Tardiphaga sp. 709: one gene and its partner. The protein of the gene in region 1 interacts with the protein of each later gene in a pairwise test. Links are inferred from orthologs where the notes say so. Each region holds a gene or a part of one and is shown on either strand. Other genes may lie near its edges.

Evidence for each region.
Region 2: the proteins of uvrA (region 1) and uvrB interact in binary tests that used the Escherichia coli proteins (3 or more experiments, as listed by UniProt). The link is inferred for Tardiphaga sp. 709 from one-to-one orthologs.

Annotation. Positions count from the first base shown.
Region 1 is NZ_CP135529.1:162,523-170,095, reverse strand. Bases 1,831-5,331 are described here. They hold uvrA (excinuclease ABC subunit UvrA), read left to right. Parts: upstream 1,831-2,143; coding sequence 2,144-5,131; downstream 5,132-5,331. Other genes in these bases: RSO67_RS00825 (DUF2971 domain-containing protein), read left to right, coding at 5,183-5,331. Outside these bases: RSO67_RS00840 (porin family protein), read left to right, coding at 74-805; RSO67_RS00835 (outer membrane protein), read left to right, coding at 1,056-1,814; more of RSO67_RS00825, read left to right, coding at 5,332-6,163; RSO67_RS00820 (hypothetical protein), read right to left, coding at 6,265-6,405; RSO67_RS00815 (HAD-IA family hydrolase), read left to right, coding at 6,628-7,263; RSO67_RS00810 (SPW repeat protein), read right to left, coding at 7,331-7,573. UniProt on the Escherichia coli protein: The UvrABC repair system catalyzes the recognition and processing of DNA lesions. UvrA is an ATPase and a DNA-binding protein. A damage recognition complex composed of 2 UvrA and 2 UvrB subunits scans DNA for abnormalities.
Region 2 is NZ_CP135529.1:4,910,777-4,918,406, forward strand. Bases 2,787-6,344 are described here. They hold uvrB (excinuclease ABC subunit UvrB), read right to left. Parts: upstream 6,002-6,344; coding sequence 2,987-6,001; downstream 2,787-2,986. Other genes in these bases: RSO67_RS23885 (EF-hand domain-containing protein), read right to left, coding at 6,042-6,344. Also shown: RSO67_RS23860 (GrlR family regulatory protein), read right to left, coding at 1-484; RSO67_RS23865 (ABC transporter substrate-binding protein), read left to right, coding at 696-1,505; RSO67_RS23870 (hypothetical protein), read right to left, coding at 2,045-2,488; RSO67_RS23875 (hypothetical protein), read right to left, coding at 2,515-2,640; more of RSO67_RS23885, read right to left, coding at 6,345-6,434; RSO67_RS23890 (hypothetical protein), read right to left, coding at 6,543-7,607. UniProt on the Escherichia coli protein: The UvrABC repair system catalyzes the recognition and processing of DNA lesions. A damage recognition complex composed of 2 UvrA and 2 UvrB subunits scans DNA for abnormalities.

The DNA of each region.
Region 1 (7,573 bases):
ACTGAATTGCATTTGGCGCTTGCGCCGGGACACGAGGCTTCGCCGACGCGAAGCAATTTTGGGGAGAATTCAAATGAAGAACTTTCTGTTGGGCACGGTTGCTCTGATCGCTCTGGGCGCTTCGGTTCCGGCAATGGCCGCTGACCTGGCTGCTCGTCCCTACACCAAGGCTCCGGCCTACGTTCCTGCCCCGATCTACAACTGGACCGGCTTCTACATCGGCGGTCACGTCGGCGGCGCGTTCAACGGTTCGAACGGCTTCGGCGGCACCACCGACAATTCGGATGGTCGTTTCCTCGGCGGTGTGCAGATCGGCTATGACTACCAGTTCGCTCCGAACTGGGTGTTCGGCATCGAAGGTCAGTACAGCTGGGTTGGTTCGAACAACACCAACGTCGCTTTCGTTCCGGCTGGCGTCACCTACAACCTGAACCAGAAGGGCCTCGCCTCGGTCACCGGTCGCATCGGTTACACTTGGGGTCCGGCACTGCTCTACGTGAAGGGCGGCTACGCTTACTCCGACTACAGCGAATCACTGGTCACGACTGTTGGCGCAGTTCCGGTTGCCTTCGCAGCTGGCACCAAGCATGACGGTTACACCGTCGGCGCCGGCCTCGAATACCTGTTCACCCAGAACTGGTCGGGCAAGGTCGAGTACCAGTACTATGACTTCGGCAAGACCACTTTCGCTGCTCCGTCGCCGGTTGGCATCATTGGCCTGTCGTCCCGCAACGACGAGCACACCGTCAAGGCTGGCCTGAACTACCGCTTCAACTGGGGTGGCCCGGTCGTCGCGAAGTACTGAGCTTCGCGCCTGATATCAGGCTCGTGACTACGGAAAGGTCGGCGGAAACGCCGGCCTTTTTCGTTTGGCTGGAAGCCCGGATTCCGGAGAGATAAGAGCTCGCCCATCGCCTGCGGTCGAATACTACCCACGACTGTAACGCGTGATTTTTCACGCAACCATTACGTTTGTTTTTCTCCGTTGCAAGGAAGGCACAGCCTCATCGCCTGAATCGCGCTAGAGTTGAAACACTCACAAGGGGAGCCATGCCATGAAGAAAATTCTGCTCGCATCCGCCGCCCTCGCTGTTCTCGGCTCGGCAACGTCCGCTTCTGCGGCCGATCTCGCAGCACGGCCCTACACCAAGGCGCCTCCGATCATTGCCGCCGTCTATGACTGGACCGGCTTCTATATCGGCGGCAACGGCGGTTGGGGAACGAGCCGCAAATGCTGGGACACGACCCAGGTTCTCGGTGTCGCGCTGGCCTTCAACGAAGGCTGCCATGACGCAAGCGGCGGCACGGCAGGCGGCCAGATCGGCTATCGCTGGCAGAGCGCTGCGTGGGTGTTCGGCCTGGAAGCACAAGGCAACTGGGCAGACTTCAAGGGCTCGAATGTCAGCCAGCTCGCACTCGGTACGACTGGCAACCGGTCCAAGATCGAAGCCTTCGGTCTGTTCACTGGCCAGATCGGTTACGCCTGGAACAACACCCTTCTTTACGTGAAGGGCGGCGCCGCCGTGACCAGCGACAAATATCGGGGCTACACCGTCCCCGGCAATGTCGTGTTCGACAACGCCAGCGAAACCCGCTGGGGCGGCACGGTCGGCGTCGGCCTGGAATATGGCTTCACGCCAAACTGGTCCTTCGCGGTCGAATACGACCATCTGTTCATGGAGACCAGCAGCAACAGCTTCACCGCTGTGACACTTCCTGTGACTTCGCGCATCGATCGCATCAGCCAGGACGTCGACGTGATCACCGCGCGCATCAACTACAAGTGGGGCGGTCCCGTTATCGCGAAATACTGAGAACTGCGACCACCTTCCCTCATTCCCGCAAACTTAGCCCGGCCACGCGCCGGGCTTTTTGCTGGCACCTCGCTCAGACTTAACGCGATCCCGATTGGCAGTTCGCTGCATGAGCCCGATACCGGAAGACCTGTCCTGCGCAGGCCGTTCGATTTGCAGCCTTGCCTCGCAACCCCTCCGCCAACAAACCGTTGATCGTTGCTGCGGAGCACTGGAAATCCGTCCTCGTTCTTCCTATGTTCCGATGACAATCAATCGGCGTTGATCCCGGCCCGGCCGGCGGTGCGCGCCTGGATGAGCGCGCCTCGCGCGCTGGGGAATTGCCTGTTATGGACGAGATCATCAAGGCCAAGCGGCAGCAGGCCGCCGCGAACATGCGCAGCATCACCATCCGCGGCGCGCGCGAGCACAATCTCAAGAATGTCGATCTGACCATCCCGCGCGACAAGCTGGTGGTGTTCACCGGCCTGTCCGGCTCCGGCAAATCGTCACTCGCCTTCGATACGATCTATGCCGAGGGCCAGCGCCGCTATGTGGAGTCGCTGTCGGCTTACGCCCGGCAATTCCTCGAGATGATGCAGAAGCCGGACGTCGACCAGATCGATGGGTTGTCGCCGGCCATCTCCATCGAGCAGAAGACCACGTCGAAGAACCCACGTTCGACCGTCGGCACCGTCACCGAGATCTACGACTATATGCGCCTGCTGTGGGCACGCGTCGGCATTCCCTATTCGCCGGCGACCGGCCTGCCGATCGAAAGCCAGACGGTGTCGATGATGGTCGACCGCGTGCTGGCGCTGCCGGAAGGCACGCGACTCTATCTGCTGGCGCCGGTGGTGCGCGGCCGCAAGGGCGAGTACCGCAAGGAGCTGGCCGAATATCTCAAGAAGGGCTTTCAGCGCGTCAAGATCGACGGCACCTTCCATGAACTCGCCGAAGCGCCCGTACTCGACAAGAAGTTTCCGCATGACATCGACGTCGTCGTCGACCGCATCGTGGTGCGTCCGGATATCGGCCAGCGCCTCGCGGAAAGTTTCGAGACGGCGCTGAAGCTCGCCGAAGGTCTTGCGGTCATTGAATATGCGGATGCGCCCGCAGCGCCTGCAGAAGAGATCCCCGCGAAGAAGACCGACAAGAAGGTCGCGAAGATTCACGACAAGACCGGCGCCGAACGCATTTTGTTTTCCGAGAAGTTCGCCTGCCCGGTGTCCGGTTTCACCATTCCGGAAATCGAGCCGCGTCTGTTCTCCTTCAACAACCCCTATGGTGCCTGTCCGAAATGCGGCGGCCTTGGTGTCGAGCAGACCATCGATGCGGACCTCGTCATTCCCGACAAGGAACTGACGCTGCGCAAGGGCGCCATCGCGCCATGGGCGAAGTCGTCGTCGCCCTATTACGTGCAGACGCTGACAGCGCTCGGCAAGTTCTACAAGTTCACCCTCGACACCAAGTGGAAGGACCTGCCGAAGAAGACGCAGAACGCCATCCTGCACGGCTCCGGCGATGACGAGATCAAGTTCTCCTATGAAGACGGCGTGCGCTCCTACGACACCAAGAAGCCGTTCGAGGGCGTCGTCACCAATATCGACCGCCGCTTCCGCGAGACCGAAAGCGAATGGGCGCGCGAAGAACTCGGCAAGTATTTTTCCGACGTGCCCTGCGATGCCTGCGAGGGTTATCGACTGAAGCCCGAAGCGCTCAGTGTGAAGATCGGCGGCAAGCATATCGGCAACATCTCGGAAATGTCGGTGCGCAAGGCCGGCGACTGGTTCGAGACCGTGCCGGATCTGCTCAACAAGCAGCAGAACGAGATCGCCGTCCGCATCCTCAAGGAAATCCGCGAGCGCCTCTCCTTCCTGCTCGATGTCGGCCTCAACTATCTCACGCTGGCGCGCTCATCCGGCACGCTGTCCGGCGGCGAGAGCCAGCGCATTCGCCTGGCGTCGCAGATCGGCTCGGGCCTCACCGGCGTGCTCTATGTGCTCGACGAGCCGTCGATCGGCCTGCATCAGCGCGACAATGCGCGGCTGCTCGACACGCTGCGGCGGCTGCGCGATCTCGGCAATACCGTGATCGTGGTCGAGCATGACGAGGACGCGGTGATCGCGGCCGACTACGTCGTCGATGTCGGCCCCGGCGCCGGCACCCATGGCGGCAATATCGTCGCCCAGGGTACGCCCCAGGAGGTGATGAAGAATCCGAAGTCGCTGACCGGAAAATATCTCACCGGCGAAATGTCGGTGCCGGTGCCGGAGCGCCGACCGCCGAACCATCGCCGCACCATCAAGGTCATCAATGCGCGTGGCAACAATCTCAAGAACGTCTCGGCGGAAGTCCCGCTCGGCCTGTTCACCGCAGTGACCGGCGTCTCCGGCGGCGGCAAGTCGACGCTGCTGATCGACACGCTCTACAAGGCCATCGCGCGCAAGCTCAACGGCGCCAGCGAAGGCGCCGCACCGCATGACCGCATCGAAGGCCTGGAGCATATCGACAAGATCATCGAGATCGACCAGTCGCCGATCGGCCGCACGCCGCGTTCCAATCCGGCGACCTATACCGGCGCCTTCACGCCGATCCGCGAATGGTTCGCCGGCCTGCCGGAATCCAAGGCGCGCGGCTATGAGGCCGGCCGCTTCTCGTTCAACGTCAAGGGCGGTCGCTGCGAGGCCTGCCAGGGCGACGGCGTCATCAAGATCGAGATGCACTTCCTGCCCGACGTCTATGTCACCTGCGACACCTGCAAGGGCAAGCGCTACAACCGCGAGACGCTCGAAGTCCTGTTCAAGGGCAAGTCGATCGCCGACGTGCTCGACATGACCGTGGAAGAAGCCGCCGACTTCTTCAAGGCGGTGCCGCGCGTGCGCGAGACCTTCAAGACGCTGCATCGCGTTGGACTGGATTACATCCATGTCGGCCAGCAGGCGACGACGCTATCCGGCGGCGAAGCGCAGCGCGTGAAGCTCGCCAAGGAGCTGAGCAAGCGCGCGACCGGCCGCACGCTCTACATTCTCGACGAGCCGACCACGGGACTCCACTTCCACGACGTCGCCAAACTGCTGGAAGTGCTGCATGAGCTGGTGGCACAGGGCAATACGGTGGTGGTGATCGAGCACAATCTTGAAGTCATCAAGACCGCCGACTGGGTCATCGACCTCGGCCCCGAAGGCGGCGACGGCGGCGGCGAAATCGTCGCCTGGGGCCCGCCGGAAGATATCGTCAAGGCACCACGCAGCTACACGGGCAAGTTTTTGAAGCCGGTGCTGGAGAAGGCTGGGAAGCCGAAGAAGCGGAAGGCGACGAGCGAAGCGGCGGAGTAGAATTGACTGCAGTCGCCGCTGAATATTGCCGTCATATATTTGGAGAATTCAATGTTTGACTTTCTTCCGCAGCAACCGGTTGCTGCCGATGAGGCTAGCGCAATCTCGGAAAAAGTCTGGAAATCAATTAAAGCCATTCTTCAAAAGACGCCACTGCCAAAAACCTTCTATCACTATACAGACGCTGCTGGACTCAAGGGAATTGTGGAAAGCGGTTCGTTGCGGGCAACACACATCGCCTTCATGAATGATGCAAGCGAGTATCTGCATGCGATCTCGCTATTGACCGATAGTATTCGCGCAGCAAGAACACGCCCACTTAGCGTGCTGCAAATAAAACTCCTTGACGAGATCGAAGAGCCAGTAGCGCTAACACTGCCACAGAATTCTGCGCCATACTTTGTGACTTGCTTCTCGTCAGCCGAAAATAGTTTGAACCAATGGCGCGCCTATGGTCGCGGCGAGGGTGGGTTTTGTATCGGATTTGATGCGGCTCAGTTGAACGCTCGATCAAATGATGGATACTTCTTCATCTCACCTGCGATTTACGATCCGAATGAGCAGGCCCAATGGGTGTCTGAATTTCTTGACTGGGCGCTCGCCGAATACCCGAAAATTGCAACGAACCATATCGAAGATGAAGAAGACCATAGGAAGCGGTGGGCTCATACGCTTTTGTGGCTAGCAACAGCCGCAGCTCCGATTATGAAGAATCCGTCCTTTGCTGAGGAACAAGAGTGGCGACTGATACATATTCTTCAATCGAAATGGGACGTGAGATTTTTACCTAAGCTGACCGGTCTTGTGCCTTACGTCGAATTAAAGTTGGGCGCTCCTCAATCCACATCATCTTCGGATCAAGAGCATCGGCTAGGCAAGCCTCTTCCAGATAAAATTCCTATCACTGTTCTTTGGTCTGGCCCCGGTCGAGCAACTGACGTTTCGCTCTTGGCTGGAAGAACTCTTCTAGAACAACTCAACTACGACGGCGTTCGCTTAGAATCATCTAAAATTCCATTTAGGGTTGGATAGATAATTAGCAAGCGTAGTCCGGATGAGCGAAGCAAGATCCGGGACTATTCAACGCGGCAGTCTCCCACATATTGCAGCTCTCATGCGGGCTCTACGCCCCCTCACCTCAGCCCCGTCCCGTGACACCTCTGGCACTTCACCACCTTCTCGCCCTTCTTCAGCAGGCCCTTGCCCTCGCAATTCTTGCACTTCTGCTTCTTCTTGGTGTTGGGGCCTTTCTGGTTCGGTCTATCGTCTGCCATCAAGGCCTCCTGCGCGTGATATGAAACGGGAATGACGGGCTTAGCACGCTTGCGTGCAGCTCGTGCATCGTTTCGCCGCGCGGATGTGGGTTGAAAAGCGGGTCTGATGGGATCATCCTTCAGACGGGTCGCATATCGGCCACGACTCAGACGAGAACCAGCCCGTGACCGACATTGCCAAACACCCAGCCAGGACCCCAGCCACCTCCCCGCCCGCCAGCCATGCCCTATAAGCTCGCCATCTTCGATATGGACGGCACGCTGTCCGACAGCTTTTCGTGGTTCCTCAGCGTCATCAATTCCGTCGCCGACAAGCACAAGTTTCAGCGCGTCGAACGCGACCGCATCGATGAGCTGCGGAGCGTCGGTGCCGGCGAACTGATCCGGCTACTCGGTGTCGCCAAATGGCGGATCCCGCTGATCGCGCGCGACATGCGCAAGCGCAAGGCGCAGCAGATCGATCGCATCAATCTGTTTCCCGGCGTCGATCGCATGTTCTGTGAATTGAAGGCGCGCGGCATAACGATCGCCATCGTCAGTTCGGATAGCGAGGATAACGTCCGTGCCGTGCTCGGCGGTCTCGATCAGCACGTCGCCTATTTCGCCTGCGGCGCCGGCCTGTTCGGCAAGACGGCCAAATTCCAGCGCATCCTTGAGCTCACCGGCATCTCTGTCGATGACACGATCAGCATCGGCGACGAGATCCGCGATATCGACGCTGCGCGCGAGGCCGGGATCGATTTCGGCGCGGTGACGTGGGGCTATACCAGCGGAGCGGCCCTGGAAGCGCGCGCGCCGAATTATGTGTTTTCCCGGATCGACGAGGTGATCGCGGCGCTGGCTGTGCCAAGACGCTAACGGCCGGCGACAGACAAACGAGACCCGCCGGCCTCATGACAAGACCGGCGGGCCGGATCGCCTGTTGTCACTGCCCGTGCCGGGCCATTTCCCCATCACTCAAATCCCAGTCCTGCCACAACTGTAGTGCTGCCAGCAGCACCACGAGACCGCCGAGGCAGGTATGGATGAATCTGAGCATGCCGTCGCCGGAATAACCAAGGAAAAGTGGTGAGACGATCAGCCACAGACCAAGAATGATCGCGGCCACCTCCTCCCAGCGTTGCAGCGCGACATACTCAAGCTGCGCAAGGCCAAATACCAGGACGCC
Region 2 (7,630 bases), 4.7 Mb from region 1 along the record:
GATAATAGAAGCGGGCGTCGCCGCCCAGAATGCGGCCGTCGAACAGCAGCATCACGCCGGTCAGCCCGTCCTCGACGCCGTCGAGGGTTTTCATGTGCAGCGAATACAGCCCGTTGGCGATGCCGCCATCGCCCACCGTGCCGGTGTCCGGGAAGTCCTCTTCGTCGAGCCGTGTCATCACGGACTCGAAGGCCGGCCCCTTGCCCTGCGCGTCGCCGCCCGTGAACCTGTAGTTCTTGCCGTCGTGGATGCCACGCACCTGGATCGAGCCGTCGTCGTCGCCATAGAGCGTGCGAAACTGCGAACCGACATGATGGCGCTGGCCGTGGATCACCGCATGGATGCCGTCGTCGGCTTCCTCATAGGTGCCGACATGGGCGAAAGCGGTGTTGCCGCCGAGCATGCGGCCGTCCTTGCAATACATGACGCTGCGGCCGACCACGTCGCCCGCCCGGTAGTCGCATTTGTAAAAACCGTCGAACACCGATCGAGCCCCACTGCGCCAACGGGCATGAGTGTAGACGCTCGCGCACTGCGATAACAGGCATTCTCGGCCGGGCATATCAGCCATCCCGTCGCGTGACGAACGGAGCTTGGTCGCGCCGGGCTGATCACGCTCTCGTCGAAGCCTTGGTCGCCGATTGTCGCGCGGCGGGTTTGCGGGCATGGTCGCGCCGAAATCGGGGAGGCCAATGATGCGTGTTTTACGATGGATGGTGCTGTTCATGACTGCTGCATTCCCGGCTTTCGCCCAGCCGGCGCCGTCGCCAGAGGTGCTGCGCGATCTCGCCCCCACCGGAAAGCTCCGCGCCGCGATCAATTACGGCAATAGTGTCTTGGCCCAGAAGGGCCCCGACGGCGCGCCGCGCGGCGTCTCGGCGGATCTTGCCGCCGAACTCGCCAAGCGCCTCGGCGTCCCCGTGGACTACGTGCCTTACGAGGCCGCGGGCAAGGTGTTCGAAGGCGCCAAGGCCGGCGCCTGGGATGTCGGCTTTATCGCCATCGAGCCGGTGCGTGCGCAGGAGATCATCTTCACCGCGCCCTATGTGATCATCGAGGGCACCTACATGGTGCCGGTGAATTCGCCGCTGAAGAGTGTCGACGACGTCGACAAGGACGGCGTCAGAATGTCGGTCGGCCTCGGCTCGGCCTATGACCTCTATCTCACCCGCACCATCAAGCACGCCACCGTGCTGCGCGCCGATGCCGGCGGCGGCAGCGCGATGATCAAGAAGTTTCTCGACGAGAAGCTCGATGCCGCCGCCGGCGTGCGCCAGCAGCTCGATGCCTATGCCAAGGACCATCCGGAAATGCGCGTGATGTCCGGGCATTTCCAGGAGATCCAGCAGGCGATGGCCATGCCGCGCATCGCCGACAGACCGCGCACGGCTGGTGTTGCCTATCTTGCCGCCTTTGTCGAGGAGATGAAGGCCTCGGGCTTCGTCGCCGAGGCGCTGAAGCGCAGCGGCCAGGTCGCCGACGTCGCGCCGCCGGCTGGGAAGTAACGACGCGGGAGAAGCCCGCCGTCGTTCGCTCGGATGTACATGTCAAACAGCCACGCGACATCGTTCTCGCGGGCGAAAGCCCCGAGGTGAGCTGTGGTCGTCCCCTCGAAAACTGAGGGGAATGGAGCGCCGCAAGGCGCACCTTGGGTAGTGTCGCCACATCCGGCTCGGCTGCGACGCCTCGCCTTCTGCAGCGCAACGCCTTGCGGCGCTCCATCACGGCGATTTCTGTTCCAGGGACCGTGCTTCCGGGTACTGGGCAGGACTAATAAGTCCTCCGTTCCGGACAGGCTTTCGCCTGCCTTCACCCGCACCCGTCCAGCCGTTTCCGGCGCAGCCCCGTAGTGGGCCAGGACGGTGACCCCGGACCTCCCGAGTCCGTGCTTGCGAGGCACGTCCGCAGGCGCCGTATCCTGCTCCACTCCGAAAGCGCCCTCGAGAAGCGCCCCTCATGAACAGGACGAGGAGGAGCATATAGTCTTATAGGAATTGTGTCAATATTAATTGCGAGGATGCAGCGCATCCTAAAGAATAAGTGGTCATTCCAATTTCATTTCCTTGTAAATGCGCCGGAACAGGTCAACCGCGCGACCTACATAGGCCGTGATCTCATTGGCGGCTGCCCTCATCCGAGCAACGCTGGAATGTACCTCGACAAGCTCGAATGTTTCTTTGCGAGTCTGCCGGTACAGCCTGAACTCGATATCGTGATTGCCCTGAGGGTCGGCGGTCAATTTCACCATGCCGTGTGCCATGAGGTGTCTTGCCTCGTCATACTCCAACAGTTCGTCGCAAATCTTGATCATCTCTTCGCGGTAGGACGCGTACTCGGGCCGCTCGACGATTTTCTTCGCTGCTTTGATGCGGTCCTTTATTCGATAAGGGAAATCGACGTTAATCTTCACCGAGAAGTCGGCGAGCAGGAATTCTACTTGGGCATACGAGGTGATTATTCGCCCCCGCAACTGGGTCAGCTCTTTCACCAAGGCGACCGTCTGTTCTCGCGGTTTCATAGGTATTTGTAGAACGCGATGGCCCCGAAGAACACGACAACGGCGGCCACAATACCGAGCGCACCTTCAGCGGAAATACTCAGGCCAATGAACTTAACTTCAAACTTAGTAGGTTCGGGCATGTCACAGCTCTCCATTTGAAATTCATGGAGAACAATCAGGGGGTAGAGAATCTGTCGGTGATTTGCGGACTCCACGCAAGGGAATCGTGCCGTTACACCCGATTCCCACCGATATGGTGGATAACTAGGATAACGTGGATAAGTAGCCCTTCTGATATTTTGTGCGGTGGGGCTCGACGGCCGCGGTCAGGCGCGGGATCGGTCGCCGCGAGATGCTCGTCGTTCAATGCGATGCGTGAAGCGCGGTTACATCGGCCTTCACTCGCGGCTGCGCCCCTCCCTGACCTCTCCCGCGAGGGGAGAGGGGACACTGCGGTCCGTTCGTGTGGCCAGGAGAAGAGCGTAGCTACCTCTTCTTCCACCCGCCCCGATGCCCCGGCGCGCCGCCGGTTGATCTTGGCGCCGGTCCAAACTCCGGTCCGGACTCGCGCGAATTCTTCGGCTGGAAGATCTTGCTCTCGGTGCCGGGTCCCATCTCGTCCAGTGTCGGCTTGCGCGGGCGCTGCACTTCCTTGCCGCGAGCCGGCTTCACTTCATGCCAGTTCGCGATGCCCATCTCGTCGAGCCCCGGCTTGTGCACTTTCGACGATGCGCCGCCCGCTGATGAACTCTTGCCGTATTTGCCGCGTGCCTTGCCTTGCGCGGCCTTGTCGAGACGCGCGGGCAGGTTGGCGGCGTCGCCGTATTTCTTCTCGCCCTTATAGGCGCCGCCGCGCGCGGCGACGCCGCGCTGCTTGACGGTGGGATCGTCGACCACGGCGAGTTCGGTGGCGCGCAGGCGCTTGACCTCGTCGCGCAGGCGCGCGGCTTCCTCGAAGTTCAGGTCGGCCGCGGCCTCGCGCATCCGCACTTCCAGATCGGCCAGCACGGCTTCGAAATTGTGCCCGATGGTGATGGCGTCCTCGGCCATGCCGCCGCCGATATCCACCAGCACGCGGTCGCCTTCATAGACCGAGTTCATGATGTCGCCGATCGACTTCTTCACGCTCTCCGGCGTGATGCCGTGCAGCGTGTTGTATTCGACCTGCTTCTCGCGGCGGCGATCGGTTTCGGCGATGGCGCGCGTCATCGAACCGGTCATCTGGTCGGCATAGAGAATGACGCGGCCGTCGACGTTACGCGCGGCGCGGCCGATGGTCTGGATCAGCGAGGTCTCCGAGCGCAGGAAGCCTTCCTTGTCGGCGTCGAGCACGGCGACCAGCGCGCATTCGGGAATGTCGAGGCCTTCGCGGAGGAGATTGATGCCGACCAGCGCGTCGAACGCGCCAAGGCGCAAGTCGCGGATGATCTCGATGCGCTCGATGGTGTCGATGTCCGAGTGCATGTAGCGCACGCGAATGCCCTGCTCATGCAGGAACTCTGTCAGGTCTTCGGCCATGCGCTTGGTGAGCACGGTGATCAGGGAACGATAGCCCTGGGCCGCGGTGGCGCGGACTTCGCCCAAGAGATCGTCGACCTGGGTGCGCGCCGGGCGGATATTGATTGGCGGGTCGATCAGGCCGGTGGGGCGAATGACCTGCTCGACGAACACGCCGCCGGATTCCTGCAGCTCCCAGCCGGACGGCGTCGCCGACACCGCGACGGATTGCGGGCGCATCATGTCCCATTCCTCGAAGCGCAGCGGGCGGTTGTCCATGCAGGAGGGCAGGCGGAAGCCGTATTCCGCCAGCGTCGCCTTGCGGCGGAAGTCGCCTTTGAACATGCCGCCGATCTGCGGCACCGTGACGTGGCTCTCGTCGGCGAAGACCAGCGCATTGTCCGGCACATATTCGAACAAAGTCGGCGGCGGCTCGCCGGGCCGGCGGCCGGTGAGATAGCGCGAATAGTTCTCGATGCCGGCGCACGATCCGGTGGCTTCCATCATTTCGAGATCGAAGGTGGTGCGCTGCTCGAGGCGCTGCGCTTCCAGCAGGCGGCCCTGATTGTGCAACTGGTCGAGCCGCCACTTCAGCTCTTCCTTGATCGATTTCATCGCCTGGATCAACGTCGGCCGCGGCGTCACGTAATGCGAGTTGGCGTAGATCTTGATGAATTCGAGCTCGTCCTGCTTGTGGCCGGTGAGCGGATCGAACTCCTCGATGCTCTCCACGGTGTCGCCGAACAGGTTCACGCGCCAGGCGCGGTCTTCATAGTGCGCCGGGAAGATGTCGATGACGTCACCGCGCACGCGGAAGGTGCCGCGGGTGAAATCGTGTTGCGTGCGCTTGTATTGTAGCGCTACGAGGTCGGCGATGAGCTGGCGCTGGTCGATGCGCTCGTCCTTTTTCAGCGCGAAGGTCATCGCGGTATAGGTTTCCACCGAGCCGATACCGTAGATGCACGACACCGACGCCACGATGATGACGTCGTCGCGCTCGAGCAGGGCGCGCGTCGCCGAATGGCGCATGCGGTCGATCTGCTCGTTGATCGACGAGTCTTTCTCGATATAGGTGTCGGTGCGCGGAACGTAGGCTTCCGGCTGGTAGTAGTCGTAATAGCTGACGAAATATTCGACCGCGTTGTCGGGGAAGAAGTTCTTGAACTCGCCATAGAGCTGCGCGGCCAGCGTCTTGTTCGGCGCGAGAATGATCGCCGGGCGCTGCGTGGCCTCGATCACCTTGGCCATTGTGTAGGTCTTGCCGGAGCCGGTGACGCCGAGCAGAACCTGCGTGCGGTCGTTGCGCTCGATGCCCTCGACCAGTTCCTTGATCGCGGTGGGCTGGTCGCCCTTCGGCTCATATTCCGACTTCAGCTCGAAGCGCACGCCGCCTTCGGATTTCTCCGGACGCGGCGGACGGTGCGGCGTCCACACTTTCTGGTCCTTGAATTCCGGGCGGCCATCGCGCACCAGCGCTTCCAGCGCATCGGCGGTGGCCTGCACGCCCAAGGCTTCCATCTTGTTGCGCGGCGGGCGCGCCATTGCCGCGGCGTCGTCCTCCTCGGTGGTGTAGCCGAGCTGCCTGGCCAGTTCCGGATCCAGCGTCGGGATCGCCGCCGAGGTGTTGTAATTGGCCTGCGGCGCCTCCTCGAGACCCTTCTGCTCGCTCAGCCGCGGCGCATAGGGCGCGACAACCGGCTGCGGAAACGGCTGCAGCGGCGTCGGGCGCATGCCCTCGTCGCCCTCGAACTTCTTCGGCGTGGATTTGCGCGCGCGATGCACCGCGGCCTCGCCGCCGGAGCGGCGCTCGAAGGAATTACTCGGCGGCGGCTGCAAGCCGGTGCCCGAGCCCATGCCGGCATCGCCGCGATTAATTGCGGGATTCAGCAATTCCGCCAGCGCGGGCCCGATCGGCTTGACGTCGGGACGGCCGGCGCCAGGCTTGGCGGCGGGTGTCTTGATTGATTTTGTGGGCTTTTTCGGAGAGTCGGGTTTCTTCGCCATGGGCGGAATATGGGGCGAGTCCGGTGACGATAAAAGGGCCCTATTTCAGCAGCTTCAACAGCTTCTTGCCGGCTGGCGTGGCGAATTCTCTGGCGTCGATGGTGCCGTCATTATCGGGGTTTGCCGCGCGGAACCGGGTTTCCACCACGGCGAGATATTCCGCCTTGTCGAGCGTGCCGTCATTGTCCGGATTGGCCGCTGCGAATTCGCTCTTGCTCATGCGGCCGCGTAGCTCCCTGGCGTCCAGCGTGCCGTCCTTGTCGCGGTCGAGCAGGTCGAACAGTTTGCCGGCGGCGGCCTTGGCCTCGGCCATGTCGACGGTGCCATCCTTGTCGGGATCGAGCCTGACGAGGAAGCTGGCAGCGCTGACTGGCAGCACGACGGCGAGCGACAGGGCCAGCGACAACAGAACGGTCCGACGCGACAACGCCATGGCAGCCTCCCTTGAATACTATTCTTGATTGCAAGGATGCCTGAACGGAATGGTGGATTCAAGGGACGAGGCTTGCCGCCCTGCTTCCCGTCTGCAGGGCCGGCCTCGTCAAGCCTGTCCGGCGACCGGTTCCGCCCGCAGGCGCTTGAGCGATTCAGGCAGGCGCGCATCGACCCAGGTGCCGATGTCGCGCTGGTGGCGATGGACATACAGCCCCAGCGCAATGATGCCGATGCCGATCAGCGACAGCGCGAACGGGAACAGCATTGAATCCTTGAAGATCTTCTCGGCGAGGTCGCCGAGATAGATGGCAATGCCGATGGTGCCGAACACCGCGAACACCCGCCGCGACAAGGCGACCGAGATCAGCAGGAAGCCGACATTCAGCAGGCAGTATAGCGCCTTGTCGAGATTGGTGCCGTTCGACGTGGCGGTGATGCCGCCCCAGAATGTCAGCACGCCGAACAGATAAAGCCAGAATGCGAAATCGCCGCTGCGCTGGCGCAGGTTGACGATCACCGCAGCAACCAGAATGCCGAGGCCGAACCAGACCGAAATCTTGCGCGACATTTCCCAGTTGCCGTAGCCCGCACCGGTGATCCAGGGCACGACGTCCATCGACAGGAACCACAGTGCGACCGCCATGATGAAGACGATGAAGGGAAAGCGATAGAATTGCAGTGCCACGATGGCTGCAGCGATGGTTGCAAGCTCCATGAAGACGAAGCTGCCCTTGATCCAGACATAGAAGTCGCGCATCGCCGCCGGCTTGCCGAACTCGGTCCAGGCGCCGTAGGCATCCTGTATGCCGAACACGGCGAGCGGCGTCATCGCCACGGCGACCGCGATCAGCAGACCACCCGGTGTGCGCAGTTTCTTGACCGTCCAGAGATAGTTCCCGGCGGCGGTGAACAGGCCGGCATAGACAAGTGCAGTGGCGGTCAGCGCCGGTCCGCCCATTTGCGAAAACGCCAGCGTCGAGAACAGCCCCATGGCTGATATCACCACCAGCGCGCCGGCATACCAGAGCAAATGCACGACATCGAATTTGGGCCCGGCCGCCGGCTGCTCCGGCACACGCGCCGTGAGGAAAGCCAGCAGGGCGTCGAGCTGCGTGGAAGGAAGCACGCCGGCTGTGACAGCCGCGCGCAGATCATCGGTCGAATATCGCATGCACTATCTCCGCAATGCGCCAT